DNA from 2 places in the Priestia sp. YIM B13486 genome. Region 1 is predicted to be linked to the other one. Evidence: riboswitches for the same ligand, from Rfam matches in the RefSeq annotation. Region 1 holds a riboswitch; the other holds the start of a gene.

What was found. Region 1 has a riboswitch for cobalamin ahead of ACFX4G_RS04145 (ribonucleoside-diphosphate reductase subunit alpha). Riboswitches for the same ligand answer to the same signal wherever they lie in the genome.
Region 2: it holds a riboswitch for cobalamin, as region 1 does, so the genes downstream of both, nikA (nickel ABC transporter substrate-binding protein) here and ACFX4G_RS04145 (ribonucleoside-diphosphate reductase subunit alpha) in region 1, are expected to answer to the same signal.

The regions. Positions count from the first base shown of each region.
Region 1 covers NZ_JBHZOZ010000001.1:807,430-824,183, forward strand. Annotated here, with positions in the region: gene ACFX4G_RS04090 (GTP-binding protein) at 1-285, shown strand, start outside; gene ACFX4G_RS04095 (metal ABC transporter substrate-binding protein) at 369-1,328, shown strand; gene ACFX4G_RS04100 (type B 50S ribosomal protein L31) at 1,358-1,603, opposite strand; gene ACFX4G_RS04105 (cytochrome ubiquinol oxidase subunit I) at 1,756-3,090, shown strand; gene ACFX4G_RS04110 (cytochrome d ubiquinol oxidase subunit II) at 3,106-4,143, shown strand; gene ACFX4G_RS04115 (flavodoxin) at 4,174-4,632, opposite strand; gene ACFX4G_RS04120 (hypothetical protein) at 4,648-5,403, opposite strand; gene ACFX4G_RS04125 (DUF2325 domain-containing protein) at 5,458-5,739, opposite strand; gene ACFX4G_RS04130 (DUF1540 domain-containing protein) at 5,947-6,105, shown strand; gene ACFX4G_RS04135 (hypothetical protein) at 6,172-6,375, shown strand; gene ACFX4G_RS04140 (ribonucleotide-diphosphate reductase subunit beta) at 6,405-7,448, opposite strand; gene ACFX4G_RS04145 (ribonucleoside-diphosphate reductase subunit alpha) at 7,465-9,708, opposite strand; cobalamin riboswitch at 9,842-10,027, opposite strand; gene menC (o-succinylbenzoate synthase) at 10,308-11,411, opposite strand; gene ACFX4G_RS04155 (o-succinylbenzoate--CoA ligase) at 11,415-12,878, opposite strand; gene menB (1,4-dihydroxy-2-naphthoyl-CoA synthase) at 12,961-13,779, opposite strand; gene menH (2-succinyl-6-hydroxy-2,4-cyclohexadiene-1-carboxylate synthase) at 13,796-14,605, opposite strand; gene menD (2-succinyl-5-enolpyruvyl-6-hydroxy-3-cyclohexene-1-carboxylic-acid synthase) at 14,609-16,363, opposite strand; gene ACFX4G_RS04175 (isochorismate synthase) at 16,350-16,754, opposite strand, start outside.
Region 2 covers NZ_JBHZOZ010000012.1:34,534-51,287, reverse strand. Annotated here, with positions in the region: gene ACFX4G_RS23125 (cation diffusion facilitator family transporter) at 82-957, opposite strand; gene ACFX4G_RS23120 (L-lactate dehydrogenase) at 1,290-2,246, shown strand; gene ACFX4G_RS23115 (lactate permease LctP family transporter) at 2,309-3,889, shown strand; gene ACFX4G_RS23110 (zinc-binding dehydrogenase) at 3,985-4,977, opposite strand; gene ACFX4G_RS23105 (IseA DL-endopeptidase inhibitor family protein) at 5,391-5,921, shown strand; gene ACFX4G_RS23100 (hypothetical protein) at 6,170-6,439, opposite strand; gene ACFX4G_RS23095 (AI-2E family transporter) at 6,567-7,709, shown strand; gene ACFX4G_RS23090 (SET domain-containing protein) at 7,745-8,140, opposite strand; gene rarD (EamA family transporter RarD) at 8,476-9,396, shown strand; gene ACFX4G_RS23080 (TatD family hydrolase) at 9,463-10,233, shown strand; gene ACFX4G_RS23075 (lmo0937 family membrane protein) at 10,266-10,403, opposite strand; gene ACFX4G_RS23070 (YfmQ family protein) at 10,598-11,041, shown strand; gene ACFX4G_RS23065 (CitMHS family transporter) at 11,185-12,486, shown strand; gene ACFX4G_RS23060 (GNAT family N-acetyltransferase) at 12,798-13,325, opposite strand; gene nikA (nickel ABC transporter substrate-binding protein) at 13,397-14,938, opposite strand; cobalamin riboswitch at 15,081-15,272, opposite strand; gene ftsZ (cell division protein FtsZ) at 15,275-16,279, opposite strand; gene ACFX4G_RS23045 (tautomerase family protein) at 16,639-16,754, opposite strand, start outside.

The DNA.
Region 1 (16,754 bases):
CTTTCTCAAGCGGGTACGTCCATTATGATTCAAGCAGCGGGTGAATGGATAGCAACTTACGCACCGGAAGAAAGAGAACAAACCTTAAAAGAAGAGCCTGAATTACGAGCAAAATGGGATGAACAATTTGGAGATCGTATTAACGAGCTCGTGTTCATTGGTATTGATATGAACACAGCTGAAATAATTGAAACTTTAGACCGCTGTTTGCTGACAAATGAGGAAATGAATCAAGATTGGGCTACTCTCAAAGATCCCCTTCCTAAGTTTACAGTAAGTGCGTAAATTTTTAGTTTTCAAATCGTAATAATTACGATATAATAACATAGGTCATAAATGGTTACGATACGAACGGAAGGAGCAACATAATGAAATTCAAACCACTTTTAATGGTGCTTGCATTAGGAATCGGAACAGCTCTTGCAGGGTGCAGTTCAAGCAGTGCAAATAACGCATCTGATAATAAAAACAAAAAATTAGAAGTTTATACAACAATCTACCCTTTACAAGACTTTACTGAAAAAATTGGTGGAAAATATGTAGAAGCTAAAAGCATTTTACCAACCGGTGTAGATGCCCATTCATTTGAGCCTACAACAAAAACAATGGTTAAAATCGCCAACGCGGACGCATTCGTTTACTCAGGAATTGGACTTGAAGGTTTTGCAGATAAAGCACAGTCTACACTTAAAAATGAAGATGTAGCTTTAGTAGAAGCTGCAAAAGGAATTAAATTAGCAAAGAGTTCTGAAGATGATCATGCTCACGAAGACGAACATGCCCATGAAGAAGAGCATAACCACGGAGATACAGACCCTCACGTTTGGCTTGATCCTGTTTTAGCTATTCAATTAGCAGAAAATATTAAAGACGAACTTATTGAATTAAAACCAGATAAAAAAGCAGAGTTTGAAAAGAACTTCCAATCGTTAAAAACTCAGCTTGAAGATGTGGACCAAGAGTTAAAAACAACGATTGGCGACGCACCTCATAAAGAAATTTTAGTATCACATGCAGCCTATGGCTACTGGGAAAAACAATACGGCTTAAAGCAAATTAGCGTAGCGGGTTTATCTCCTACAAATGAGCCGTCTCAGAAACAATTAGAAAACATCGTAAAACAAGCAAAAAAAGACCATATCAAATACTTTATCTTTGACCAAAATTTAAAGCCTAAAGTGTCTACGCTTGTAAAAAATGAAGTAGGAGCTCAAGCTTTAACACTTCATAACTTAGAGTCATTAACAAAAAACGATGTTAAAAATAAAGAAGATTATTTCTCCATTATGCAACACAATATTGATACGTTGAAAAAAGCATTATATTAATAAAAAAACTAGCCTCCCGGCTAGTTTTTTTATTGTAATTTATATTTTTGCTTAAAGCGCTCTACACGGCCGCCTTTATCAGCAAATTTTTGTTTTCCTGTATAAAATGGATGTGTATCCGAACTGATTTCAACTTTTAAAAGCGGATATGTGTTGCCATCTTCCCATTGAACGGTCTCATTTGATTGTTTTGTAGATCCTGATAAAAATGATGTTCCGCTATTTGTATCCATAAATACAACTTTACGATAGTCTGGATGAATATTTGTTTTCATTAAATATCTCTCCTTTAAAACAATATATACTCATTATAATCGTAATGATTACTATTTTCAAGTTATATGTTTTACCAATTCTGATGCATAAAGCGTGGTAAAAAGTGGACAATAAGGTTTATCAATACTTTACTGGAAAGGTTGAAAAATGAATGGATCATTTAGTTACTGCACGTTCAATGTTTGGTCTGAACATGGGAGTACATATCATTTTTGCCACTCTTGGCGTCGGCATTCCTCTCATGATTTTATTGGCTGAAATTCTTTACTACAAAACAAAAGATAAAGATTATGAACTTATGGCACAGCGTTGGACAAAAGGAGCTGCTGTGCTGCTTGGAGTCGCCATTCCTACGGGAACGATTGCTGGTGTACAATTAGCGTTGCTTTGGCCAGGTTTTATGGAAATCGTAGGAAAAGTGATGGCTCTTCCCTTTCAAATTGAAATTTATGCTTTCTTTATTGAGGCTCTGTTTCTCTCTATTTACGTATACGCAGCGGACCGTATTTCTCGAAAAATGAGGATTATCAGTCTAATTTTAGTAGCAATAGGCGCTCTTGCCTCTGCCGTTTTAATTACAAACGTGCACGCATTTGAAGGAACACCTGCTGGCTTTCGAATTTTAAATGGCGAAATTGTAAGCGTAGATCCTTGGGCAGCTTTCTTTAATCCGAGTTTCTTTGTAACGTCCGGTCACGTAGCCGTTTCTGCTTATACAACCGGAGGCTTTGTCATTGCTTCAGTCGCTGCCTTTAAAATGCTTCGTGCGCGAAAACATAATCCAAGAGAATATAAATTTCATCATAAAGCGCTGATGATGGGATTAGTAATCGGCGGGATTTTTTCTTTTGTAACAGCTTTGAATGGACATGAATCTATGCAAAAAGTATACGAATATCAACCCGAAAAACTTGCAGCAGCTGAAGGTCTATTTGAAACGCAAGATCATGCGCCATTAGCTTTAGGTGGATTCACAGATGAAAAAGAACAGCGCGTCAAGTATGGAATTGAGTTTCCATGGATGCTCAGCTTCTTGTCGGGTAATAGCTTTAATACAGTGATTACTGGACTTAATGACTTCCCTAGGGATTATTGGCCACCGCTTTTTGTGCATACCTTGTTTAACGGTATGGTCATTATCGGATCGATTTTAATTTTAGTGGCGCTAGTGGGCGTTGTTTGGTACAAGTTTTTAAAGAAGAAAAGCTTCCCTAAAATTTTCATGTGGGCATTTGTCGCAACGGGCCCTCTCGCGATCATGGGCATTGAATTCGGATGGATTTTCGCATGTACCGGAAGACAGCCCTGGGTCATTTACCGCATCATGCGTACATCAGAAGCAGTTACCACTTCTGCTAATTTGCATATTTTATTTTTTTTATTTTTGCTTGTTTATATCGTACTCGTGGCCGCAGTCGCCCTTGTACTGGTGTTTTATTTCAGAAGAAATCCGCTTTCTAAAGAGCTTGCTGCGCAAGCAGATTAAAAAGGATGTGAGAATATGGGTGATTCATTACTAGCAATTACTGTAATATGGGGCTTCATTTTTATCTATGCCGTAATGGGAACGATGGACTTTGGAGCTGGCTTTTGGTCGATGGTATATATTAATCGTACGAAAACAAATGCTACAGATGTAGCAAACAGATATCTATCACCTACTTGGGAAGTAACCAATGTATTTATCGTTGCGATTGTTGTTGCGCTGTTTAGTTTTTTTCCTCGAGCTACATTTACGCTTGGCACAGTGTTACTAATACCCGGAAGTATCATTTTACTTCTCTTATCTATTCGAAGCGGATTTTTAGTGTTTTCACACTATGCTAGCAGCTTCAAATATCGGAGAGCGTTGGTTTATATATCCGGTATATCCGGCGTGTTAATTCCTGCTTTTTTAATCGCTGTACTGCCAGTAAGTCAAGGTGGGTTTATTGATATAATTGATGGCACGCAGCAATTAAACTTAGCAAAAGTATTTTCAAGTCCGCACGTCTATTCATTTATCGGATTTGCCATAAGCTCTTCGCTGTTTCTATCGTCTCTGTTATTAGCAGATTACTCGAAGTCATCTGACGAAATGGAAGCTTATGCGGTCTATCGGCGTGATGCGCTCATTACAGGACCTCTTTCCCTGCTAATGGCTATCTTTATTATGATTACAATGCAATCAGAAGCAAGCTGGTTATATGATAAAATGATGCAGTTTAAGCCCCTTCTTTACGGATCTGTAGGTCTATTTGTAGTAGCTGGTATTGCTCTGCTGCTACCTTCTCAAAAAGGAAAAGGCATGCCTCGTTTAGCCGTGGTATCCATTATCCTTCAATATTTCTTAGCAAGTTACGTATACGGACGAAGTCATTTACCTTATGTTGTCTATCCAAACGTAACGATTGAGAATGGATTTACACATCCCGATGCGTTTCATTCTTTATTTATTGTGTATATTGTTGGTTTTGCTATTTTATTTCCTGGATTCTTTTATTTCTGGCGTCTATTTATGAAAGATAATAAAGAATACAGCAAAAAGAAGCCATATTAAAAAAACCGGTCAGCACTTGACCGGGTTTTCTTATGAAGCAGCAGATTTTGCTACTATTTCAGCAAAACCTTTAGCAAATACCTTACATTTTTCTACATCTTCTCCAAAGGGGGAGAGCTCGATTTTCAAACCGGGAACGGCTATATTTCCGTTACGTCTCTTTATTTTTTCTTCAATTAAATCAACTGCTCCGCAAAAAACATCATATGATGAATCACCTGAGCCAAATACAGCCATCTGCTTTTGACTGAGATCTATATCATCCATTTCATCATAAAGATCTAAAAAATCATCTGGTAGCTCTCCATCTCCCCACGTATAAGCTCCAAAGATAATAGATTCTGCAGATACAAGGTCAGAAGCATCAATGTCATATACTTCTGCTCGTTTCACATGCAATCCATGCTTGACTAATTCTTCTTCGATCAAATCGGCTATCGCTTCCGTGTTACCTGACATACTCGCATAAGCTAGTAAGATTTCCTTCATGTAAATGACGCTCCTTTACACCAGCAGTGTCGGCCGCATATCCCCTTCTTCAGCGCATTCTCGTTGAAGAGGACAGTTTTCACACTCACTGGATGCATAATTCTTTTGAAAATGTTTTGGTTCCATTAACACACTTTTGACAATATGTAGTTGAAGTATGGCTTTTTGATAATCGTCTGGGGCAATATGATAAGTTGTTGTTTCTCCAGTTAATAATGAATAAAAACGAATTTGTTCAGGAACCTTTTTAAAAGCTTGTTTCGAAAAAACGATAATAAAGTCTTTCATTGCGTTTTTCACTTCTTCATGGTCATCTAGAATGAATTTTGTCACCGTATAAGACTTCTCTGTCCATGCAGCAAAATCGATGGTTAGAGAAAGGTTGCTTTGAATTTCTTCTACATAAACGCTGTATTTCTCAAACACAAAAAGCGGCAGTTCCACATGTGCTTTCTTTCCTAAAAACCTTAGTAAATAATCGCTTACTTTAGCTAACACATCATAATAGTGAACGGGTGATGAAAACATATTTGGCTTTAGGCGCCAATATTTTTCAATAAGCTGTAAAACATAGAGGTTTGAGCGATACTCAACTGGCTTGCTATAGTATGTTTTAATGATTTGATGGACAGTTACTTGAACGAGCTGTTTCCAATCTATAGATGTTTTTTTCAAAAGAAGCTGCTGCTGATAAAATTTGTACGGACATCGAATAAATTGTTCAATGTGGTCGTTAGAGAGTGTCTTTATATGCACTTTTATCGGTTCCACCTATGTCTCACCACCCTAATTGAAATTCATTCTCAATAATAAATAAAAATTAAATCATGAAATTTGCTCAATCACTTTACGAATAGCACTCCATGAATGTTTGACGAAATAAATCGGTTTTTTTTGTTTTTTTGCTTTCTCTTTAATGACTTTTGCCATATTGTGATTAATAAAATCCGTAATAACTAATACAAACCCAATATGTTCGGGTATTTCTCGCTTCACCATATTGCTTTTACGGCCATCTAAATGAATTACTTCATTAAATCCTTCTCCCGCTAAACGATCTGTAATATGCTTTAACCTGTCTCCTCCTACAACCATAACTGATGACATGTTTGTTCCCTCCCAATTAATTATTCATTTAATGATTTGCCAACAACTTGTATTCTTTACTATATACACAGTTTAATTGAGAATGATTCTCTTTGTCAATGTTTAATTGATAAAAATTCTCAATTAAAATGAAAGTCTACCACCTTTCTTATAAGTTAGTGGAATTTTGACCATACTATAGCTATCACATACAAAGGAGGGTTAACGTTGGAACAAAACATTCTTTGTGAAGTAAATAACTGTCACTTTTGGAAAAATGGAAATCACTGCAGCGCAGAAGAAATTTACGTGGTAAGTCATAGCGGAAAACATGCAGCAAGCAGTTATGAAACAGACTGTAAAACGTTCAAGCCAACTGAAGCGTAACCCGCAAAAGGACAGCCTCTGGGTTGTCTTTTTTCTCTCTTCAAGAGCATAAAAAAGGAGACCACTATGAAAACTGAACAACTGATTCATTTTTTTAAAGAAGAAGCAATAAAAGCAAATGAACAAACCTTTCCAATCTATGTACAATCGTTTACTCATTTATGGACATATAAATGGGGAACACTTGAAAACATTCCAGAAGAAATTGATGACTTAATTACCACACGTGCGCTAGAACTTGGACTTATTCACTTAAAAAAAGCTGACTAATCAATAAGGAAATTAGTCAGCTTTTGTATTTATAGATCATCAAATCCATTCGCATCTGATGCTTTTGTATATTGTCTTGATTTCTGTTCAAAGAAATCCGTTTTCCCTAAATCTACCTCTTGATAAGCAATAATCCAACGAAGAGGATTTTCAATCGGTGCTTCTGGGAAAGCAGCTCGGCCGAAGCCTAATTGATTACAGCGTTTATTAGCCATGTATTCAATATACTGCTGCAGTTCTTTCATCGTGATGCCGTCGAATTTTTCTCCGATAACAGATTCCGCCCATTCAATTTCAAGACGAGCTGCCTCTTGGAACGTTTCAACTACAAACGTTTCTAGCTCCTCCGTACGATAAGCTGGATTTTCATTTAGTACTTCCTTGAAAATCTTTTCAAATAACCCAACGTGAAGCTGTTCATCACGATTGATATAGTTAATCATCGTAGATGTCGCCACCATCTTTTGATTTCTCGCAAGATTATAGAAGAAAGCAAATCCGCTATAGAAGAAAAGGCCTTCTAAAATAACATCATATACCATAGACTTCAAAAAGTTTTCAACCGTTGCTTCTTCGCTAAATGCTTTATATCCGTTTGTAATAAAGTCATTTCGAGCGCGAAGCTTTTCGTCTGTGCGCCAGTATTCAAATACTTCATCTTGTTTTCCTTTTGGTACAAGACTTGATAAAACATATGAATACGAATGATTATGAACCACTTCTTGCTGCGCTAAAATAATCATTAGAGCATTAATCGAAGAATCGGTTACATAGTCAGCTACTTTGCTAGCATAATCTGATTGAATACTGTCCAGTAGCGCCAGCAAGCCAATAATTTTCAAAAAGCTCTCTTGTTCGTCAGCCGTTAACTGAGGGAACTGCTTAATATCTTGACCCATATTAATTTCAAACGGCGTCCAGAAGTTAGCTAGCATACGTTTGTATTTAGGGAACGCCCATGAAAATCGGACGTCATCCCAGTTTAGAATATTTGAGCTCTTGCCGTTAATGATTCCTGTCGAACGGTTCGGAGCTGTTTCGTTCATTAATTCTCGTTTTAACATGCTTGTCATCAATTATTCACTCCTTTTAACTATGACAGCTTTCACATTCTTCAATGACTTCACTTGATGTTGAACGTACGTAGTAGGTCGTTTTTAACTTTTCTTTCCATGCCGTCATATGAAGATCCAGTAGCTCTTTTGCTCGGATATCATTTTGCACATATAAGTTGAATGAAATGGATTGATCAATATGGCGCTGGCGCTTGGCGTTTTGCTTAATGCTCCAGTGCTGATCAATTAAATAAACGGACTTATAATACCAGTTTGTTGCTGGTGATAAATCTGGTGCCGTCACCGGGATTTTATAGTTTTTCTTTTCCTCTGAATAAAACTTACGGAAAATCGGATCAATACTTGCAGTAGAACCCGCGATAATAGATGTTGATGAATTAGGTGCTACAGCCATTAAGTAGCCATTTCTTATCCCATTGCTTTGAACTTCATTACGCAGTTCACTCCACGCTTCGCTTGTGTATTTACGTGTTTCAAAATAAGCGCCTGACTCAAAATCTGAGCCTTTAAATAATGGATATGCACCTTTTTCTTTAGCTAAGTTCATGCTTGCCTGTACGGTTAAGTAAGCAATTTGCTCGTACAATTCATCGCAATATGCTACCGCTTCATCTGTTTCCCATGCTATTTTCTTTAAGGCAAGCAGATGGTTCCAACCAAATGTGCCAAGTCCTACTGCGCGGTACTTTTGATTTGTTAGTTTTGCTTGAAGTACTGGCAAATCATTTAACTCAATAACGTTATCAAGCATGCGTACTTGAATTGGAATTAAACGTTCAAGCACATCTTCAGTTACGGCTCTCGCTAAGTTGATAGAAGAAAGATTACATACAACAAAATCGCCCGGATTCTTTGTAATAATAATTTTTCCGTCTTCCGTAATTTCCTCTGTTACGACCGTTGTGCTTTGGTTTTGCGTAATTTCTGTACATAAGTTGCTGCAGTAGATCATGCCCTCGTGGCGGTTTTGATTAGCTCGGTTAACCGTATCACGATAAAACATATAAGGCGTTCCGGTTTCAAGCTGGGAAAGCATAATGCGCTTGAAGATTTCAATAGCAGGTACTGTTTCTCTTGAAAGCTGTTCATTATTTGCACACTCAGCGTAACGAGTGCGGAACGAACCGCTGCCTTCTTCTTCATCATAAAAATCTTCTAACGAGTAGCCCATCAGCGTACGAACTTCGTGAGGATCGAATAAGTGCCAGTCTTCACGTGCCTCTACTTTTTCCATAAACAAATCTGGCAAACATACGCCAGTGAATAAATCATGCGTGCGCTGACGTTCGTCACCATTGTTCAAACGCGCGTCTAAGAATGAAAAGATGTCTTTGTGCCATACGTCTAAATATACGGCAATAGCTCCTTGTCGTTGACCTAGCTGATCGACACTTACAGCCGTATTATTTAGCTGTTTCATCCATGGAATTGTTCCTGATGATACGCCTTTAAAACCTTTTATATCACTTCCTCGGCTTCTAATATGACCGAGGTAGACACCAATTCCGCCTCCATTTTTACTAAGCGTGGCCAAATCTGTATTGCTATCATAAATACCGCGTAAGCTGTCATCAATCGTATCAATAAAGCAGCTAGATAGCTGTCCGTAGCTCTTTCCTGCGTTTGAAAGTGTTGGTGTGGCAACCGTCATATATAGACTAGACAGCGCCCAGTACGCTTCTTTTACTAATGCTGTTCGATTTTCTTTCTTTTCTTGAGACATCAGCGTCATAGCAATGATAAGAAAACGTTCTTGCGGTAATTCGTATACGCGCTTATCATGTGATGTCGCTAAATAGCGATCTGCTAATGTCAACAATCCAATGTATGTAAATAAACGATCGCGTTCAGGAATAATGACTGAAGCAATTTCATTAATTTCTTCTTCTGTATATGTTTTTAATAGCTGCTTATTATAAATGCCGATTTTTGTTAGTTCTTGAATAAGCTGATAAAACGACCCGTATTTCTCTTTTTTATCGTAACCTCGGTTGTCCGCAGCTTTTCGATATAGTTCGTTTAAGTAGACGTCTGCCGCTACGTACGTCCAATCGGGTTCTTCCATTGAAATACGCTCTAAGGCTGCCAAAATTAGGACGTTTGCAACCTTTTCGTCCGTCATATTTTCCTTTACTGTAACAGTTTGAATAACCTTTTCCTCATAAAAAGAAAAATCAAGCTGCGTAAATTCTTTTTTTAAACGTTCAATATATGCAGTTAATTCATGTAGAATTGTAGGCTTTAATGTATTCACCATAAATATGGCTCCTCTCTTCACTTCAAAATAAAAAATCGCTCACCGTACCTCGGTGAGCGAATAGAACGAAGATAGAAGAAGACACTAAGTCTTTTCTCAATCCTCGCTCTACCCTCTCACCTCCCGAAGAAGATAAAACGACATAAAAAAGGCAGGTCTCCTGACTTATGCTTCTTTTTACTTTAAGGCCTTCCCATGATGTTTACTCACAGTGGATTTCCTTATTTCATCAGCATTCACAGTTGCGGGGACAGCTTTGGATTTTCACCAAATTCCCTTTTAAGTCTTTTTATCAGACACCTTTTTCACTGGAAAACACAAAATATAGTATTTTATTATGGATTTCAAAACAACATATTGTGTTATGTTATAAACACATTATATAGGACAACTTAGAAAACTATCAACCTATTTTCAAAAATAATTTTGTTTTTTACGATAAAACTCTTCGACTTTTTTCATCAAACTATTCCATCATAACATGTTTTGACACGCTTGATGGAACAATGTGCTCTTTTTAAAAAATTTGTCCTATTTTTCTACTAAACATTGACAACCTCAATAAAAAAAACCGTTTTTCATCAAAAAACGGTTGTTAATTATTTGTATTCTTTTTCAAATGCTGTGATTGTTTTGATAAACTTTTTATCAATATCGTATCCTATCCCCGGTTTTCCCTTCACCTTTATTACTCCGGCTTCTACCTCTACTTCGGGCTTAATAATATCTTTTTCCCAATAGCGAGACGACGCAGAAATATCACCTGGTATCGTGAAAGAAGGCAGTGTGGCAAGGGCAAGGTTATGAGCTCGTGAAATCCCTGCTTCTAACATTCCTCCAACCCAAAGTTTTACACCATGCTGGGCGCATAAATTATGAATTTGCTTTGCTACGGACATTCCGCCAACTCGCCCGATTTTCACATTGATAATCTTACAGCTTTCTTGTTCGATTGCATGACGTGCATCTTCATAGCTCACAATACTTTCATCTAAGCAAATTGGCGTCTTTATTTGCTTTTGTAACAATCGATGATCAAGGATATCATCAGAACTTAACGGCTGTTCGATCATCATTAAATTCAATTCATCTAGTTTCTTCAATGAATCACTATCGCTTAACGTATAGGCCGAATTGGCATCAGCCATAAGAGGAATGCTTGGAAATTCATCTCGAATTTGTTTCAGTAGCTCATAGTCAGCACCCGGCTTAATTTTCACTTTAAAGCGCTTATAGCCATCTTTCATGTAAGTCTTTATTTGTTCTTTCATTACAGAAATGTCATTTAAGCCAACTACCACTCCAGCTTCTACAGCAGGCCTTACTCCGCCAATTACTTCAGATAACGGCTTATTTTGCCGCTTTGCATACAAATCCCATACAGCACAGTCCAAAGCTGCTTTAGCCATGTTATTTCGCTTTAGAGGTTTGAATAGCTTTTGAACATCCTCTGGTTTTTGAAGCTGCTGATGAAGAAGCGAGGGAATTAAAAAATCGTCTAACATATGAAAACACGTCTGAATCGTTTCTTCCGTATACCAAGGAGATGAAAAAGCAACGACTTCTCCCCACCCCGTAAATCCTTTTTCATCTTCTACTTCAAGCAAAATAAATTCTCGATCCTGCACTGTACCATAGCTTGTTGAAAAAGGAGAAAGAAGCTTCATGTCAATTTTATAAAGATGTACTTTTTTTATAATCATCAATTAGCTCCCTTTCTGTATGAAAGATGATAGCTTCCGGCGTATGATTTTATTAGAAGCCGTTCGCGGCAACTCCTCTACTCGAACGAAATACTTTGGAAGTTTGTACTTTGCTAAAAATTGTTGAATGTGTAAAGATAATTCTTCATCTGAAACGTCTTCGTTTACAACAACACATGCAGCTGGCACTTGTCCCCATTTTTCATCAGCTACTCCCGTTACACCGGCCTCTTTAACAGCGGGATGCTTCAACAAAACATTTTCAATTTCAGCTGGATATACATTTTCTCCACCTGAAATAATAAGGTCTGAACGTCTGTCTAACACATATAGAAAGCCTTCTTCATCCACTTTCCCGATATCTCCTGTATAGAACCAGCCTTGTTGAATTGCTTTTTCAGTAGCTTCTGGTTTATTTAAATATCCTTTTGTAACATTTGGACCTTTAACAATGATTTCTCCTGCTTCGCTGGTCTCATTTCCTTTTTCATCTACAATTTTCATTGCACATGGAAATAATGGTTTACCTGCTGATCCCAGTTTTCGCAAACTATCTTCAGGTGAAAGCGTAACGAACTGTGAAGATGTTTCTGTCATTCCATACGTTTGATAAACAGGAATTTCTTTATTCACACAAGCCTCTAAAATAGTAAGCGGTGCAGGTCCTCCTCCTAAAAGCATGCATCGAAACGTATGCGGATATTTCCGTTCCCCTAACTCATCGAGCATGTTGGACAGCATGGACGTGACAACCGAAATAATCGTTACCTCTTTGTTTTCAATCGCTTCATTTACTGCTCTTGCTTCAAACCGTTCTTCTAAAATGATTTTCATTCCGTAAAAGACGCTCCGCATTAAAATAGATAAGCCGCTAATATGAAACAAAGGAACCGCTATAAGCCAGCAGTCTTTTTCATTTAATCCTAAATTAAGCGCTGAGCCAACGGAACTCCACCAGTGATTTCCATATGTCTGCAGCACTCCTTTTGGATGACCTGTTGTTCCAGACGTATACATAATGGTGAATGTGTCCTCGAGATTCCACGTTTTTTGAAAACCCGTTTCTGCTTCTGGAGAACTTTTTAAAGCAGGTAAAGTAAGCTGAGTAATGGAACTTTGGAATTCTCTCATTAAAAATGTTTCATCCGCAATAAGCAACGATACGTTTGCATCTGTTAGCTGATAATTAATTTCTTCGTTTGTCAAACGCGTGTTGACGAGCAGCAACCGGGCGCCAATATAAGAAACCGCATGTAAAATCTCAATAAACTCCACTCTATTTTTCATGTATAAAGCAATGGTATCGCCTTGCTTTACACCGTTAAACGAAAGCTGCTGTGCTACTTTTTGAACACGTTTATGAAGCTCTTGAAACGTAAGAGACGTTTGCGGTGTTTCTACCGCCACTCGATTTGGCGTCAAATATGCTCTTTGCATAAGCCCATTAGGAATCGTTTGGCTACTCATGAATTTCTCTCCTTTTTATACTTATTAACTAAATTAAATTGAAAAAACAGCCTGATGATAATCACCAAGCTGTTTCAGCTGTTTAAGGGAAACGTGGGAACTGTTGGAAGTCTGGATTGCGTTTTTCCTTAAATGCATCGCGACCTTCTTTTGCCTCATCGGTTGTGTAATAAAGAAGCGTTGCGTCACCCGCAAATTGCTGGATACCAGCTAAGCCATCCGTATCAGCATTAAATGCTGCTTTTAAGAAACGAAGAGCGGTTGGACTTTTTTCTAACATCTCTTCACACCATTGAATTGTTTCAGCTTCAAGCTGTTCTAATGGAACGACCGTGTTTACTAATCCCATGTCTAGTGCTTCTTGAGCGTTGTACTGACGGCATAAGAACCAGATCTCACGCGCTTTCTTATGACCTACGATGCGAGCTAAGTAACCAGAGCCATATCCTGCATCGAAGCTTCCCACTTTAGGACCTGTTTGTCCAAAGACTGCGTTATCCGCTGCAATTGTTAAGTCACATACAACATGAAGAACGTGGCCTCCGCCAATTGCATAGCCTGATACCATCGCAACAACCGGCTTTGGAATTACGCGAATTAAACGCTGTAAATCCAGAACGTTTAGACGTGGAATTTCATCTTCTCCTACATAGCCGCCGTGGCCGCGAACTTTTTGGTCTCCGCCTGAGCAAAATGCTTTATCTCCAGCACCTGCTAATACAATTACTCCAATACTTGCATCGTCACGAGCATAAGCAAATGCATCGATCAATTCCATTACAGTTTTTGGACGGAATGCATTGTGCACTTCCGGACGGTTAATCGTAATTTTAGCGATTCCGTTATATGTTTCGTATAAAATGTCTTCATACTGACGTGCTGATGTCCATTCAACTCTCATCTTTATTTCCTCCTAATTATGTAGTAGCTAAGAACTCACTTACTATTCTACCAAAAATCTCGGGTTGTTCCACGTGAATTGCATGGCCTGTCCCTAAAATAATTCTAGAAGTAGCATTTGGTATTAATGTTTGCATTTCTTTGGAAATTAAACAAAACTTTTGATCTACTTCTCCTGTAATAAGCAAAACCGGCATCAACAGATCGTCCAGCTTCTCCCAAAGGGACGGCTGGACTCCTGTTCCCATTCCTTTCAAACTGTTGGAAAGGCCGATTGCTGTATGCGAAAGTCTTTCTTTACGCACCGCTTCTTGAACATGGCTAGGCAATTGCTTTTGAGAACTAAAAAGAGGAATTCCCTCCCAAAAGTTCACAAACTTTTCAATTCCATTTTTCATAATGCGGCTCGCCAGCTGTTCATCTTTTTCTTTTCTTAGCTTTTGTTCTTCTCGCGTTTTTAAACCAGGCGATGCGCTTTCTAATACCAACTTTTTCACATGCTGTGGATATCGCTGAGCAAATGAAAGAGCAAGCCTTCCTCCCATCGAATATCCAACTACATTCACCTGTGATAAAGATAGCTGTTGAAGAAGCTCATGCAGTGCTTCAACAACTGCTTCCATTGAATATGGTTTGATTTCTTTCGGAGCTGCTGATTGGCCATGACCAATAATATCAACAGCAATTACCTGATAGTCTTTAGCGAATTTCTTCATAAAGGTACGCCAAGTTTGAGAAGAGCCGGTAAAGCCGTGAAGCAGAAGCAGCGGCTCTCCTTTTCCCTCGGTGTGCACATAGTAAGATACACCACTTAATTGATACATCATTGCCTATTCCTCACCGTTTGACAAATTTATTTCCTCGGAAACAAGTTTCCACAAACTGCGATGAGTCTCTACATTTTCTGTACGAGTTGTACGAATCTCTACAACATGCAATCCGCCTTTTGTGAAAGCATGGTTCATTGCATGTCGAAATTCTTCCCAGCTGCTTGCTGAAGAAAATGTGCCATCATACAGACGAGTGGCATGCTCAAAGTTTAATCCAGTTGGCGTACCGAATAGAAATTCAAAGTGCTTTTCTTGTTTTGACTGCGGTAAAAATGAAAAAATTCCTCCGCCGTCATTGTTAACTAGCACAACGGTTAAATTTAAATTATGCATTTTAGCTGCCAGCAGACCATTTAAATCGTGATAAAACGATAAGTCACCAATAAATAAAACGGTGTGATCGTAAGCCGTGCTTACGCCTAGAGCAGACGAAACTACACCATCAATTCCATTTGCGCCCCGATTTACAAAGAGTGGAATATCTTTTTCCGTATTTAAGAAGAAAGAATCAATATCTCGAACAGGCATTGAATTTCCAGCAAACAAAGCCGTGCCTTCAGGTACTACATCAACAATTTCTTGAACTACTTGTCCTTCGAACCATTCCTGGCCGGAAGTTAATGTTCTCAGAGCCTGTGCAGTTTGAGCATTAATCTTTTTCCACAGACTCAGCCATGAAGTAGACTCCTCTTGATTCGCTGAAAGACGCTTGATCAGTTCTTCACAAAATAATGTCTCATCAGCTTCAATCATCACTGTCGAACGTAAAGTAGGGTCTCTCCAGCCTTTACCTTGGTCAACTACAAACATTTCTGTCGGCTCGTGGGCTTTCAAAAATTGCAATAGCGGTTTCGATACCGGCATCGCGCCAAAACGAATGACAACTTCCGGATAAAAACGCTCATCAACCTTATCACTTTTTAAAAATGTATCATATGTCTCTATTACATTTTCTTTTGAATGCTTGCCGCTTCTTAATTGTGATAACGGATCTGCGATCACTGGAAAGCTTAAAGATTCAGCTAAACGGCATACGCTGTCTGCTGCTTTTAAAGACATTTGATCTCCGCATATAATAAGTCCTTTTGTTGTTCCCTCTAAGCGCTTCGCAATTTCTTCGAAACCTTTTTCAGATAGAGATGCTTCTCCATGAATAGCAGACACATATGATTTACCGCGTTTCCCTTGACTCCATAAATCTTCAATAGATAAATCTGGTACAATCGGTTCACGTAAAGGTACGTTAATGTGTACAGGACCGCTCGGTATAGCTTGAGCTGTATGAACAGCCCTTGAAGCTACTGTTCGAATATAACGATTCATATCTGCACTTTCTTCTGGTAAAGCTGTATCTACAAACCACTTCGCATATTGACCGAAAAGATGATTCTGATTAATGGCCTGCGGGGCACCTATATCCCTTAACTCATGCGGCCGATCGGCTGTGATAACTACTAAAGGAATGCGTGAATAGTGAGCTTCAATTACTGCAGGATAATAATTCGCTGCAGCTGTTCCAGATGTACATACAAGCGCCACTGGTTTTTTCTTTGCTTTTGCTATTCCTAGAGCAAAAAAGCCGGCGGAACGCTCATCAATATTTAAGTGCACATGAATATCAGGGTGCTCAGCCATAAGCATCGCAATAGGCGTTGAACGTGACCCTGGACTGACCACTACTTCTTCAACATTTGCTTCTACTAATTCATCCACGAATGACGCAATATACGTTGTTAATGATTTAATGTGTTCCACGCATAATCCCTCCTAAAGCTGAAAGCATCGGGTTGAATTTAATTCTTGTTTCTTCATATTCACTTTCAGGCTTAGAATCTGCTACAATTCCACAGCCCGCAAATAAAACGGCTTCTTGCTGCTGAATAACAGCGGAGCGGATTCCTACTATAAATTCACCGTTTCCGTTGATATCCATCCATCCTAAAGGAGCTGCATACCACCCTCGGTCAAAGGATTCTAGCTGTCGAATAATAGGCAAGGCCTCCTGTTGAGGATATCCTCCTAGCGCTGGTGTTGGATGGAGCTTTTGAATAAATGAAAATAGCGTTACATCTTCCTTTATACGCCCTTTAACAGGTGTATACAAATGTTGAATATGCTTTGTTTTATATAAACTTGGCGTACTTGG
Region 2 (16,754 bases), on a different contig from region 1:
TGAAGAAGTTTTTGTGATTTATTTCAAATTCCCGCAGAATAAAACCAGCGCATCCTTTCATAACGAAAGAACGTGCTGGTCTTATTTTTGCTTTTCGTATGCATCAGGTTCAATATGAACAAGCGTATCTTTAATTTGATGCTCATCGTTCATCATATGTTCAATTTGATCGGCAATTTCATGGCTTTTGATAACATTTAAATGGGGATCTACTTTAACAGTTACATCAATCACGACTTGATTACCAAGCTTGCGCGCTTTCACATCTTCTACTTCTTTTACACCTTCTACAAGCTCGATGCTTTCTTTGTAGTGCCCTAACTTTTCTTCATCAAATCCGTCCGTTAAGGAATGAGCCGCTTCTTTAAAAATCTCAATGGCTGTTTTACAAATAATAATTCCCACAGCAAAAGCAGCTACCACATCCAGCCATGGCAAGCCGAATTGGGAGCCGAAAATTCCCACAACAGCCCCTATACTCACAAGTGCATCAGACAAATTATCTTTAGCAACCGCATATAAAGACTGGCTATCAAGTTTTTTAGCAAGCTTAATATTATATCGGTAAACACCACCCATAATAGCAGCCGCTCCAAGACCTACCCAAGCAGCCAGTAAATTAGGAGCTTCAGATTTGTCCATAAATAATGACTGACCCGCATCAACCAATACTTCTAGTCCGATGACCATCATAATAAAAGAAGCAATAAGTGAAGAAATATGTTCCGCTCTGGAATGTCCATAGGGATGATCATTATCACGAGGTTTTTTAGAGATTTTTAAGCCGACCAAGACGGCAATCGATGCAATAATATCTGTAACATTATTAAGACCGTCGGCTTTTAATGCAGAGGAAGCGGTGACACCCGCAATGATAAGTTTACATGTTGATAAAAAGATATATGATAAGATACTAACCCAAGCGCCTTTTTGGGCTTGCTCATAGTAGTTCTCCATCCCTTCCACTCCTTTATTCAAAATAAGCAAACTTAGTGTAACAAATGGATTTCGTGTGGGTCTATAGAAACATTATTGGCTGCTAACATACAAATAGAGAATGTTAAACTCTTTAGCTTTCTGCAAAACAAGTTGCCTTTACTCAACACTTTAAACGTTTAAGATCTTTCTAAATGTGGCACTTCATGTAGAAGGACATTTTTTAAAATCGCCCTGTAAAATTGTTTACTATTTTTTAAAGGGTGTGATTTTTATCACAGCTGAAGCAATTTATTCTTGTTACACTAACATTGTGAAAAACATCACAAAATAAAATTCAAAGGATGGTACAAATGAAAACACAATTCACACCAAAAACACGAAAAGTTGCTGTTATCGGAACTGGTTTTGTTGGCTCAAGCTACGCTTTTTCAATGGTGAATCAAGGTATTGCCAATGAATTAGTGTTAATCGATATGAACAAAGAAAAAGCAGAAGGTGAAGCACGTGATATCAATCATGGAATGCCATTTGCCACACCGATGAAAATCTGGGCTGGAGATTATAAAGACTGTGCTGACGCTGATTTAGTAGTTATTACAGCGGGCGCTAATCAAGCTCCAGGGGAAACACGCTTAGATCTAGTTGAAAAAAACGTTAAAATTTTTGAATGCATTGTAAAAGATATTATGAACAGCGGATTTGACGGCATCATTTTAGTGGCAACAAATCCAGTTGATATTCTCGCACACGTTACACAAAAAGTATCAGGATTACCAAACGAACGGGTAATTGGTTCAGGAACGATTCTTGACACAGCTCGCTTCCGCTACTTGTTAAGCGACTATTTCGAAGTAGATTCTCGCAACGTCCACGCTTATATTATGGGGGAACATGGAGATACGGAATTTCCTGTTTGGAGCCACGCGCAAATTGGCGGTGTGAAGCTCGAACATTTTATCAATACTGCCGCTATTGAAAAAGAACCGGATATGCAGCATCTATTCGAACAAACCCGCGATGCGGCTTACCATATTATTAATCGAAAAGGAGCGACTTATTACGGAATTGCAATGGGGCTTGTACGCATTACCAAGGCTATTTTAGATGATGAAAATTCTATTTTAACAGTATCTGCTTTATTAGAAGGACAATATGGTATTTCTGATGTGTATATCGGCGTACCAGCTATCATTAATAAAAACGGCGTGCGTCAAATTATTGAATTGAATTTAACCCCTCACGAACAGCAGCAGCTCGAGCACTCTGCTAGCATACTTAAGCAAACTCGCGACAGAGCTTTTGTGTAACATCTAAAGATTTTTGCGGGGGACTCCCCCGCTCCCTTGTTTTAAATATGTAGTAGAGGTGTATGAATATGACGTGGACTCAGGTATATAATCCGTTAGATAATATTTGGCTTTCTGCACTAATTGCACTCATCCCCATTATCTTTTTCTTTATTGCTTTAACTCTTTTGAAATTAAAAGGACATATTGCTGCTGGTATTACGGTGCTTCTTTCTATGATTATTGCTATTTATTTTTATGATATGCCTGCCTCAATGATCTTAGGAGCCACAGGCTATGGGTTTCTGTATGCACTTTGGCCCATCAGCTATATTATTATCGGAGCGGTGTTCTTATACAAGCTAACTGTCAAAAGCGGACAGTTTACTACCATCAGACAATCTATTATTTCAATAACGGATGACCCCCGCTTGCAAATGCTGCTTGTTGCTTTTTCCTTTAATGCTTTTTTAGAAGGGGCAGCGGGATTTGGAGCTCCAATTGCCATTACAGCAGCGCTTCTAGTTGGACTTGGGTTCAAACCATTAAAAGCAGCGGCGCTATGTTTAATTGCTAATACAGCTTCAGGAGCGTTTGGCGCCATGGGGATTCCTGTTATTGTCGCAGGACAAGTATCTGGCATAGATCCAAAAGAAATTGCTCATTTTCTTGGCACGCAGCTTCCGATTATTTCTTTTCTTATCCCTTTTTTACTTGTCTTTATTATGGATGGGATAAAAGGATTAAAAGACGTATGGAAAGCAACGAGCATCACAGCCGTTTCCTATGCACTGACACAGTATTTAACTGTTACATACATCGGCCCTGAACTTCCAAATATCACATCTTCTATTGTGAGTTTACTTGCTCTTGCTTTTTATATTAAACGAACAAGCCCGGCAGCAGCTAAAAGCTTCAGCCTGTCACCAAAACAGATTTTAAAGGCTTGGTCTCCTTTTATTCTATTAACGATACTCGTTACGGCTTGGAGCATTTCTTTTGTCAAAAAAATGCTTGAACATATGAACCTGCTTATTAACGTCCCATTTTTACACAATCACGTAATTAAAGCAGCGCCTTTAGTAAAAGATCCTACGCCTTACGCTGCTACCTTAAAAATAGACGTATTTGCAGCAACAGGTACAGCAATTCTTATTGCTTGTATCCTTTCAGTTTTCTTGCTTAACGTATCGCCAAAAGTGGCATGGACCACTCTTTTAGAAACCGTAAAAGAATTATCAAGACCTATTATTACTATTATGATGGTCATTGCTTTTGCTTTTATTTCAAATTATTCAGGACAGTCTTCTACACTTGGATTGGCGCTCGCTACATCAGCCGCTTATTTTCCATTTTTATCTCCATTTCTTGGCTGGATCGGCGTATTTCTAACGGGGTCTGTCGTATCAAATAATGCGCTGTTCGGCAACTTGCAGCTAACTACAGCTCAGCAAATTAATGTCTTGCCAGTTATTCTCGTAGCGGCCAATACTGCCGGCGGCGTGATGGCTAAAATGCTTTCTCCTCAATCAATTGCCGTCGCTGCCGGAGCAGTGGGACTGGCTGGAAAAGAAGGTGAACTGTTTAAATACACGCTCAAATACAGCATGGGATTTTTGATACTAGGAGGGTTGGTTACTTTTTTATTGGCTTGGTGGTTATGATAAAAAGCGCTAAAAAGCTGTTATTACCGTGTTTCTTTCATTTAAACAAACGTTTGATTATATAAAAAAGTCCCCAGTTAGCGCTGGGGGTTTTTTTATTCCGAAATAAGTAAACCTATGTTGCCAAATTGTTTCCCTTTATCTAATCGTTCGCAGGCTGCAACTGCCTCTGACAGCGGATAGAATCGATCGACGATTGGTTTAATTTGATGTTTCTCTATAAAATCCATCATTTCCACGAATTCTTCCTGGCTTCCCATAGACGTACCGAGTATGTTGAATTGAGGATAAAAAATGGTTCTTAGGGGTAATTCAACTTCATTTCCAGAACTTGCACCAAAATTAACAATTCTTCCATTTGGCTTTAACATTTCAAAATAAGCAGGAAATAAAGCTGCCCCCACACTATCAAGTATGATATCTACTTTTCTATTGTTGGTTTCTTCTTTTAGGTTGCTTCCGCTACCTAATGCATAATTCGCTCCATGCTTTAGAGCTTGCTTTCTTTTTTCACCACTTCTAGAAGTGACTGTTACGTTAGCTCCGATAGCTTTTGCGAATAACAATCCATAGGTCGCGACTCCGCTTCCTATACCGGGAATAAGGAGGTGCTCTCCTTTTTTTAATTGACCTTTTGTAAATAGAGCTCTATAAGCAGTTAAAGCGGATAATGAAAGAACTCCCGCCTGTTTCCAAGATAGATAAGATGGCTTTTGTACAACGTTATTCGCTTGTATGATTACATACTCTGCAAATGTTCCATGTGATGGACCGCCTAAAATTTTAGGTGTAAGTGGAACGTGTTCTACACAATCCCACTCTAGACTTGGATTAATAATTACTTCCATTCCTTTTTTTAAACCTTTTACGCCTTCTCCCAATTCTTCTATAATGCCTGCACCGTCTGAACCGGGGATAAACGGCTTATCTCCTTTGCCTCGATTATTCATAACGAATAAATCTCTCCGGTTTAAACCTGCTGTTTTTAGTCTTACTTTTACTTCTCCTCTTTCAGGGAGCATCTCCTGAAGATTTCTGTACTTCATACCTGCTATTCCACTTTTTTCACTATGTATAATACCTTTCATCATTTCGCCTCCTTTTAATCTACTCTACTAAAAACCTCAAAACCCAAAAAGAAATATGCCTAAAAAAGGAAAACAAACTTTTAGAATCGATCTTTCACTGTTTTATCTTTATTTTTCTGTATCGTAAAGGTATTAAGCTTCTTTTATTACATTTTTGTTACAGACAATCTTTTTTTGAAAAAAAGATTAAAAAGTAGAAAGAAACGCCTGAAAACGTTGATAAATCAACCTTTAACTGGTAATTCCCTTACTATAACTAGTTTAGAAACTAGTAAAAAACTAAAAAAATTTAAGAAAAAAAGACAAAACACTTTCTTTTATTACAAATTTATTGTAATATAAATGTAACAAAAGAAATATAAAACACATAATTGTTACATAAATAAGGTTAATTAATTAGGAGTGAGTTAGAAATGAAAAAAATTGGACTAGTTTTATCATCAATCGCTATTTTCTTTACACTAAGCACTGGAGTTACAGCACAAATAACATCTACAACACTAACGGATGCAAATGCTGTCAAAATTGCAGCTAGTGCCAGCAATCATTTCTGGAGTGCTCTGCACGGTTATAAAAACAAACCATGTACAGAACGTACATTTGAATATAAAGGAACTGAGTACGTGTATCTTTGCCCAGAATTTGATACAAAAGCTGAGCTATCAAGCTACTTATCTGAGACATTTACAAACAGTGCAGTAGAAAAAGGATTAACAAATTACGGCTATATCACATATAACGGCAAACTTGCACATCCAATCGGCGACGGATTCAGCATGTTAGAGTGGTCAAAAGCAAAAACTAAGCTTGTGTATCAAACAGCAACAGTTCGCTCTTATGAATTCACAGTTCCAACTGTAGATGGCGGCAGCGTAAAACGAACTGTCACATTCTATAAATCTAATTCTCAGTGGAAAGTAAATAAATTTGACGCTGTTCAATAATAAAAAAAGCAGGCCTGCTTGAGCAGACCTGCTTTTTTCTTTTTGATCGATAACATAAATAAAACTTCTACTTACAGCGCTCTAATAGCTGTAAATAGAAGTTGAGATCACAAGTTTAAGTAAATCAAATTTTGTCGAATCCTGTAGAAACAGTGATAAGTTACGTTTTATATTACAGGCTAAATTGCTTATTGTCAACATAATTCAGCAAAAAGATAGGGCAATATATTCAGAGCATAATAAAGACATTAACTTGGATTTTGTTCATGTTCCTCTGGGTTATCATGTACAGGATGAGCGCCTGGAAATAATCTCTGCGCTTTTTCATGAAGATTTTTGTTTTCATAATTAAATGCGCTATACGTTCGCTGCCCTTCTTCCCATGAAGTAGATTTCCCCAGTTTTTGATTAACAGGAGAGCCGAAAGGACCGTCTGGAAATTCTTCAGCGGTTATATACTCATGGCTTTTTTCTACTGTAGAGAAATCATCATACGATGGTTGTTTGTCTTCTTTCAATGATTTTACCCCTTCTTTCTAGAAGATTTTCTACTAGTATGCACACTTCTTTTTGAAAAATCCTCTTAAATTAGTCTAAATCAGGGTATGATAACTATACATTTATTTTTAAAAGGAGTTGAACAGGTTGGAACCTAGACCTCAGAAAGGAACTTTTTTCCGAGAAAAAATCTTAAATAATAAATTTGTTGTATATACAATTATTATTTTTATTCTCAGCATGACTATTTTTTCGTTATCAAAAATCGGATTTATTTTAATTCCTATCTCTATTTTTATTAAAACAATCGCACTGCCGATTATCTTAGCAGGAATTTGCTTTTATTTATTTAATCCGCTTGTTGACTTTTTAGAACGAAAAGGTGTAAAACGAATTATTTCCATTCTTGTTTTATACATAGTGATTATCGGCGCATTAGCCATTATTATTTCATCGGTTATTCCGCCTCTAAAAAATCAAGTTGACCGTCTTATTGATAATATCCCAGAGCTGACGCATGACGTTCAGCATGCGGTGACGAACCTTTCGAATAACCGATATGTCGAACAAGGTCTTCAGTCGGCTAACACGGACCTAGATAAGATTTCAAAAGATGCATCCAAACACTTGAGTAAATATGTTTCTGGATTTTCAAGCGGTATTGTGAACTTTGTCGGCACCATTACAGAAATTATATTATCGGTTGCCGTTTTACCCTTTATTCTTTTTTACTTATTAAAAGATGGGAAAAATTTACCTAATTACATTGTAAAACTGCTTCCAAACCGCTCTCGTTCTGAAGCTAAATTCATTTTAGCCGACATGAACCACGCATTAAGCGCATATATTCGCGGGCAAATTTTTGTTGCGATTTGTATAGGTGTACTGCTTTTCATTGGCTATCTGATTATTGGGTTAGATTATGCATTACTTCTAGCGATTATCGCCATGGTAACCAACGTTGTGCCTTACCTTGGTCCTATTATCGCCATTATTCCAGCCATTATTATTGCGTTTATTACCTCTCCTTTCATGCTTGTAAAACTAGCCATTGTCTGGGCAGTTGTTCAATTGCTTGAAGGTAAAGTAATATCTCCGCAAATTATGGGAAGAAGCCTAGACATTCACCCGATTACCGTCATTTTTGTCATTCTAACCGCCGGAAACTTATTCGGAATCATCGGTATCATTTTAGCCGTCCCTGGATATGCCGTTTTAAAAGTTATTATTACGCATATTTACCAATTCATCCGTTTGAATTCTACTATGTATCCAGATAAAAAAGCATAATAAAAAGCCCATCGATTTTCGATGGGCTTAACTTTTTACTTTTGTTCTTCTTCATCTTCACGATCAAACCAAAGGAGCTCTTGATCATCTTCATCTCCATTATAGTTGATGAGAATTTCTTCTCCTGCTTGGATATCCGTATATGCATAAAAATCAAAGGTATGATTGTCAAAATTAATTTCATACGTAGCATTGGGTGTATACGAGTGATTAAACAGCATACCGTATCCCAAAAGAATAGCCGTATGATTCACTCCATATTCAAAAGCATAATCCGCTAGTGTTGTTTTCTCAATAAAATCATGCTCTTTATTAGGATAAGCGATAACAGGAGCTTCGTGAATAAGCGTTCCTTTTTTAATATCTTGCTTAGCAAATACACCTCTGTTAAATTCTCCGTCGCTTATCGCAGACGCTTTTATTTCGATCATATTCGTCACCTATATATTCTTTCCTCTAAGATTTTTTTCTTCCTTAAGCTTGACAGTTTCTAATGGGGAAATCAACTGTTTTTCATAACCACTTGAATATAAGCTGAAAGAGCGCTTATCATGCACACTTGTGTAAGCACTTACCTTGTTAGAAACACGCAATTTGATTTTATTTTAGACACGGAAAAGCAATGACCTTGCGCATAGCGCTTTTTTGAGCCATTCAACATGTGAAGAATCGTTTTTCTCTGTGATATAATCGTTTATGCTGCTTTTTTATGTTAATCTATCACTCTTATTACCAAATTTATCTCATGTTAGAAAGAAGGTTTTAAATGAACTTAAATCATGACAAAGAGGGTGTAACGTATGCAGTCCTTTCTTATCTTATGTGGGGGCTCACGCCAATTTATTGGAAGCTGGTTCACCACGTAGCACCGGGGGAGATTTTAGCTCAGCGCGTTTTTTGGTCTTTTATTTTTATGCTTATTCTTTTATTGATAACAAAGAAATGGCGTACATACATTACGTTTGTAAAAGAAATAATGAAAAAACCATCCTTATTCTGGTCCCTTTTTACTGCGTCTGTACTTATTAGTGCAAATTGGGGCATTTTTATGTGGGCTGTCATTGATGGAAAAATAGTAGAAGCGAGCCTTGGACAATATATTAATCCCCTAACAAGTGTTTTATTAGGTGTTATTGTCTTAAAAGAGAGATTAAGCGGGGCTCAAATTTTTTCATTTATACTAGCAGCGATCGGGGTATTAACACTCAGTCTTCATTATGGTGTGGTTCCTTGGATTTCGCTTAGTTTAGCCCTTACTTTCGGATTATATGGTTTGGCAAAGAAAAAGATTAAAGCTGATTCAACAATCGGATTAACTCTTGAAACGATGGTCATCTCCCCTATTGCATTAGCATACATAGGCTACCTCACGTTTCAATCACACTTGCAGTTTTTTGATTCTTTTTCAACAAGTCTCTTGTTAACCGGAAGTGGAATGGTCACAGCTCTACCACTCTTATTATTCACAAAAAGTGCTAAAAAAGTATCATTATCAATGCTTGGTATTCTTCAATATATTTCACCAACCTTATCTCTGCTAGCAGGAGTAATTCTGTACCATGAATCGCTAACAAAAGCTCATGTTATTGCTTTTAGTTTGATTTGGTTAGCTCTTATTGTTTATACGTTTTCATCTATTGCTAAATGGGGGAACAAAAAATACATAAAAAATAAAATGGAAGCCTAACAGAAGCATACATTTTCTTACGTATTATTTCTAAACAAATTGGGCTGAAAGGAGCGAGCGATATTTATGAAACAAATCATTGACGCTCATATTCATCTCGATCAATATGAACCGAAAAGCTGGAAAGACATACTAGAGAAGGATCCTTCGTTACAAGCGCTTATTTCTGTATCTTCCACATTACAGTCTTGCCAACTTAATCAAAAAATCAGCCAATTGTATTCCTGTGTGAAACCCGCCTACGGATTTCATCCTGAACAAATGCTGCCTTCTTCAAATGAATTAGCGGAGCTGTTTGCCTGGATTGATCAAAACAATGAAGAAATGATAGCTGTTGGGGAGGTAGGTCTACCTTATTACTTAAGTCAGACCTATACTCTTTCTCTAGAGCCCTATTTGGAGCTGCTTGAAGCTTTTATTATTCATTCAAAAAAATGGGGAAAACCATTAATTCTTCACGCTGTATATGAAGACGCTGAAATTGTGTGTGACTTACTGGAAAAACATTCCGTGTCTAAAGCTCACTTCCACTGGTTCAAAGGAGCTAAAAAAACCGTTGAACGAATGAAAAACAACGGTTACTATATTTCAGTTACACCTGATATTGTATATAAGCCTAAAATCCAAGCGCTTGCCATGGAATACCCTCTTGACTACTTGATGGTCGAAACAGATGGTCCGTGGCCATTTGAAGGACCTTTTCAAAACCAGATAACGGTTCCATCAATGATACATCAGTCCGTTGAGGAAATAGCACGTCTCAAAGGAGTTTCTGAAACGGAAGCATATGATTTTTTATATCAAAATACGTCTTGTTTTTATAATCTCTCCACATAAAAGGCCTTTCCCTAAGGAAAGGCCTTTTATATCTAAATTCGTTTCACAAGTTTTACGATTAGCACAATCACTGCAATGACAAGAAGAATGTGAATGATGCCGCCGCCAATATGAAAAACTAATCCTAATAACCAAAAAATAAATAAAAGTCCAATAATCGTCCACAACATAATTTTTTCTCCTTTTTTTATATGTAGTATTTGTTATAATTTTATATTTCCCTAAATGTGCATAAATAAACGTATTTCATATACATCTTTTCACTGAGGAAGGTTCACATAATGTACAAAAAGCAATCATGTTCTCTGTGGTAAAATAAGTATGTAATCTTATTTCATTTAAACTATAGCGGAGATGATTAACTATGACGTGGATTGTATTACTTTCCATCATTCTTGTAAGTGCACTCAAAATATTAATAACGTGTCTTCCAACTCCAGTGGTCAAATGGCTTATGACTAAATTTCAATTACACCCAACACTTGATGACCAAAGCGTTACTGTCACAGTTGATGGGAAACATTTAGAAGGCAAAGACAAAATGCAAGTGATTGATTATTTTAATAAAGCAACATTTTTAAAACAATATTATGTCCATGACGGAAATAAGGACTATTATAAACACCTAGAAGACAGTGAAACTCCACTGGTTATCGATACGAAAAAAGGAAAAAAAGATGTTCGATTATGCGTATACAGTTATGATGATCATGTCGATGTCGTAAAACAGTATAAAAAGAAAATTATTGCTTACAGCCTGCTGTCTGATCACCTTCAAAAGCAGTCCATAACAGCTGACCTAGCTTAAACCAGTCGCCTATAAGGCGGCTTTTTTAGTTTTTAGTTTTAGTTTGAAGCTATCTTATTTAAAAATACCAAACTTTAACAGTAATTCTAATGCTATAATGTAAATTAATATAATTTTCTAACTTTTATAAGAGGTGATGGATAATGCTTTCTTTGTTAGGGTTTGGAATGATTGCGACTTTTCTATTTCTTGTCATCAGTAAACGCTTGTCCGTGGTTGTTGCTTTTATTTTTGTCGCTATCCTCTTTGGTATAATTGGAGGTTTTAGTGCCCATATGGGCGATATGATGATGAATGGTATTTTAAAAGTAGCTCCTACGGCCATTATGATCGTTTTTGCTATTTTATATTTTGGACTAATGATTGACGTTGGTTTATTTGATCCTATGATTTCTCGTGTCCTAAACATTGTGAAAGGCGATCCTTTAAAAGTCGTAATGGCAACTGCCGTTATTACAATGCTTGTTGGCTTGGACGGAGACGGCTCTTCTACATTTTTAATTACAGTTTCCGCCTTGCTTCCTTTGTACACAAAACTGGGAATGAACCGACTAATACTGGCTTGTGTCATTAGTTTAAGCGCAGGTGTTATGAATATGATTCCTTGGGGAGGTCCTCTCGTAAGAGCCGCAGCAAGTTTGCAATTAGAAGTATCAGATCTATTTAACCCTCTTATTCCAGCTATGGCAGCGGGATTGATGTGGACTTTATTTTCAGCATATCTACTCGGAAAGAGAGAGAAAGCGCGCTTAGGAACCATTCATTTAAAAGGTTCATCAATGGCTTTTGCTGAACAGCTTTCAGTTCATGAGACCCCTGGGAAGCCACCTAGACTCTTTTGGTTTAATGCCTTATTGACACTGTGCTTAATGACTCTCTTGGTCGTAGACATACTCCCTATTCCTATTTTATTTGCTATTGCTTTTGCCATTGCTTTATTTGTTAATTTTCCTCATCCAAAAGAACAGCAGGAAAGAATCTTAAGTCATGCAAACAGCTTTGTAATGGTTAGTACGTTGGTTTTTGCAGCCGGAATCTTTACAGGCGTTTTTACAGAAACAAAAATGATGGATGCCATGGCTAATACCATTGTCAGCCTCACTCCTGAATGGCTGGGCTCTCACCTTCCCTTAGTTGTAGCAATAACGAGCCTTCCTCTTAGCTTTGTATTTTCACCTGATGCTTATTATTTTGGCATTTTACCTGTTATTAGCCATACAGCAGCTAATTTTGGTGTAGACCCTGTAGAAATAGGACGAGCAGCTTTATTGGGACATTCCACAACTGGGTTTCCCCTATCTCCTTTAGTACCCGCTACTTTCATTCTGATTGGGCTGGTTGAAGTAGATTTCGGGGAGCATCAAAAGTTTCTTTTCAAGTGGGCCTTTGGGACAACTATTGTGATGATAATTACAGCCATTTTAACGAATGCTATTTCCTTTTAGACTCTACCATAAAAAAGGAAGCCGACTACCATAAGGCAATCGGCTCACACATGTAGGATATTGATTTAACACTAACAAAGTACAACACAACACTAGTAATTATATAATATATTTCATTATTTTGAAAGCGATTTCATAGATATTTTTAAAAATATTTTGTTATTTGTTTTTCGTAGAAAAAAACCACGTTTCAGCCAATTCGAAACGCGGTTCTTTTCTGTAAGGACTTGCCCTACAGGCTATAAATGTAAGTACGCTCATTATAGCATGAGCTCTTATCTAGATTCTATGGTAATTACTGTATAATATCGTTACATTACGACCGGTTGTATTTTTCTGTCCATGTGCAGCGTATTCCATGGCTCATCCTGTTCAGCAAGTCTTTCGATAAAATCTTGTGAAGTCCAGAATGGAATAGCCCCCGGTAAAAAAGGATGAGTATGCAGATACAACGTGTCATAAAAATGACTTTGAGCAAATTGTTCCACTGCCTTTAACAGCTGCTGTCCAATGCCTAGACGCCGGTATGCTGGATCGACATAGCATTTTACAATCTCGGCTGCGATTTTATGTTCATATCGCTTTTTTAATGCATGAAACCTTCCATCGTAAGCGTATAAACCAATTGTTCCAATTACTTGTTGATTTTCCGTGACAGCTGCAAAAAAAGCAGCGCCTTTCGCTTGAACATAATATTCATTAAAATGAAGCAAATCCACAGGAAGCTGATTTTTTTCCATCATAGGAAATAGCTCATTCCGCATATTCATGACAAACTGAATCACTTCAGCATCCTTTTCTTTTACTTCTTTAATTTGATACATTTGTACTTCTTGCACGTTTACTGTCACATCCTTTTATCTATCATTGTATACTTTCTCTTTTTCCTATAGGAACAACACAATATTGACTATGGCGTTACGTCTAAATGCTGAGTCAGCATATAATACTCGCTTGGATTTGTGGTCCAGTTTTTCACCTTTTGATTATAAGCAACAACAATGTTTGGATGTACAATCGATGACGTCAGCATTTCCGCATTAATCAAAGCGGTTGCTTGCTTAGCTAACTGATCTCGCTTTGCGTCATCTACGGTTAAATTTAACTGCTGAATCATTTTTGTTAGCTTATCATCATCAATCCGGCTGGCATTTAAACCACCGCCCGGCAAATAGTTCGTACTTAAATAATAGCTTGCATCTCCTCTAGGTGCTGTGATAAGGCTGTACAATGCTAAATCCCAATCATCTTTTGCCATTACATATTCATCGCTGTCTTCAACTAGGTGAATCTTAATATTAATTCCTAACTCTTTCGCATTAGACTGTATAAGCTGAGCAATCAAAGGAAGTTCTGGCAATGAGCTGTATGTGACAAGAGAGAGGGATAATGGCTTTCCATTTTTGATTACTTTGCCATTTTTGAGTTGATAGCCTGCTTTCTCTAAATATTTTTTAGCATATGCTATTCCTTTTGTCTCACTAGCAGTATTATCAGCAAAAGGAAATTGGGGTAAAAATGGACCTCGAGCCGCTGCCGCTTGATTGTTCATTATGCTGCTGACAATTTCTTTCCGGTTCAGTAAGGTATCGATAGCTTTTCTTACAGTTTCGTCTTTTAATGCGTCATTGGTTTGATTATAAAGCAATAAATGAGTACGCACACTAGGTACTCCACTTACTTTGAAAGACGAATTCGCTTGTAAAGTGCTCAAGCTTTCTAAAGGCGGGCGATAAATAATATCGGCTGTCCCGGACTGAAGAGCCGCAACTCGCGCATTAGCATCTTCGTTAAATGCATAGATCGCATTTTTCAATTTTACTTTCCCATTCCAATAATGTTCATATCTTTCTAACTTCACTTGATTTCCTTGATCGAAAGTCAAAACGTGAAATGGCCCTGTGCCAATGGGCTTCTTAGCTATACTAGAAACATCAACATCTATAATAGCTGTGTTTGGATGCACTAACTCAGAAGGAAATTTAGGCATTGGTTCTTTTAATGTAATTGTCAGCGCATGACCGTTCGCTTTCATTTCTTTAATATTTAAAGCGTTTTTCATCGCATAACTTTGATCTATCGTTCTTTGAAGAGAAGACTTAACGGCATTTGCATCTAGCGCTTTGCCATTTTGAAACGTAATGTTCTTTCTTATCGTAAATGTCCACGTAAGACCGTTATCTTTCGTTTCCCACTTTTCAGCAAGCCAGGGCTTTATTTTTAAATCATTGCTGATTTTAACAAGCGTCTCCCCTACTCCCGCACGAACTGCTGTATAATTATCATCCGTATGAGGATCAAGCGTTGCAGATGTAAAATTAAATAAAAACGTCACACTTTTATCCGTTTTCTTTCTTTCTTTTATACTTATGCTCTCTTCATTAGGAGCGCAAGCAGTGAGGCAAAGTAACACAAGAAATATCATAGATACGAGTTTTTTATTATTTATCATTGATTTTTCCACCTTCTATTTTAATACACAAAAAAGCACTTCTAAAAAGAAGTGCTTGTCTTCACAACAAATTCAGATAAACGTATCCCTTGTTTATCCTATTTTTGGTTCTGCCAAAACACCTCCCTATCCTCGTAGGTTATTGTGTGCTGCGATTTATGGCAGGTCTCCTGGCTTCAAGTCACTGCCTTATACCGCCTTCCCGTCTCTAAATAGACAGTGGCTTTTTTGACATAAGGCTCCTTGTTACAGTGGCGGGACCGCTCCGGATTTGCACCGGATTCCCTTTTAAGGCAATTGAAAAACAATTGCCACCATAAAAGCTGGTTATTTAATTTAGTAGCGTGCTCTTGAAACTCTAGAAGTAGAAGCTGATGGTGAAACATCTTCATCATCAAATCCAGTGGCAATAACGGTTACCATCATTTCGTCCTTTAAATCTTCATTGATCACGGACCCAAAAATCATATTTAAGTCCTGATCAGAAGCAGACGTGACAATATCTGCTGCTTCCTGTACTTCGTAAAGACTCAAGCTGCTGCCGCTCGTAATGTTCAACAGCACGCCTCTTGCTCCATCAATCGATGCATCTAGCAGCGGACTAGAAATCGCTTTTTTCGCTGCTTCAATTGCCCGGTCTGATCCGGAAGCTCGTCCGATACCCATAAGCGCAAATCCTTGATTAGACATGATGGTTTTTACATCAGCAAAGTCAAGGTTAATCAGCCCCGGAACAGCGATTAAATCTGAAATACCTTGAATACCTTGGCGAAGAACATTATCTGCTTCACGGAATGCTTCAAGCATAGGCGTCTTTTTATCGACAATTTCAAGCAAGCGGTCGTTTGGAATCACAATAAGGGTATCTACCGATTCATTCATCGCAGTAATACCGCCTACTGCTTGCTTCGTACGTTTATTTCCTTCAAACTTGAACGGGCGAGTGACTACTCCAATTGTTAAAGCATTTAGTTCACGGGCAATTTGGGCAATAACCGGAGCTGCTCCAGTACCGGTTCCTCCGCCCATGCCAGCTGTTACGAATACCATATCTGCGCCTTGCAGTACTTCTTGAATTTGTTCTCTGCTTTCTTCGGCTGCTTCTCTTCCCACTTCTGGATTAGCTCCTGCACCTAATCCTCGCGTTAAGGCCGCACCAATCTGCATTTTCACATCTGCTTTAGATAAGTTAAGCGCCTGAGCATCCGTATTAACGGCGATAAATTCTACTCCTTGTACACCGTGTTCAATCATACGGTTAACGGTGTTATTTCCTCCACCGCCGACCCCAATTACTTTAATTCGCACTAGTGGCGATACATCTGCATCAAATCCAAACATTCTAAGTTCCTCCTCAATGATCAAAATTACTTTCTCTTATTATCCGAAAAAACACGTGAAGAACCTTTTACTCCTATGTTTAACGCGTAACTGTTCTTTTGTTTTACAGATTTTATACACTTCTCTTTTAACCTTTAAATCTTTACATCTTTATGTAAATTTATTGTTGTTCTAAAATTAGTACGCCAAACTCTTTTATGGTTTTTCCACTCAAAATGGCATATAAGCTTATTGTATCATTCATTTGACAGATGTCTGTATTTAATTTTGAGTAAGATGTGACTAAGAGAATAATATTTTTATAGACAAAATGAGAAAAAGCCCTTAGAAATAAGGGCTTCTCTAGATAATAAACCGTTTTATAATTTCCCAGTTAAGAATTGAGCTTCTCCCATGCCAAAGCTCCAGTCAGCATTACCGTTTTCAACAATCGAAATCATAATGTCGTTTGGCTGAATGCCGCAGCTCTCTCCAA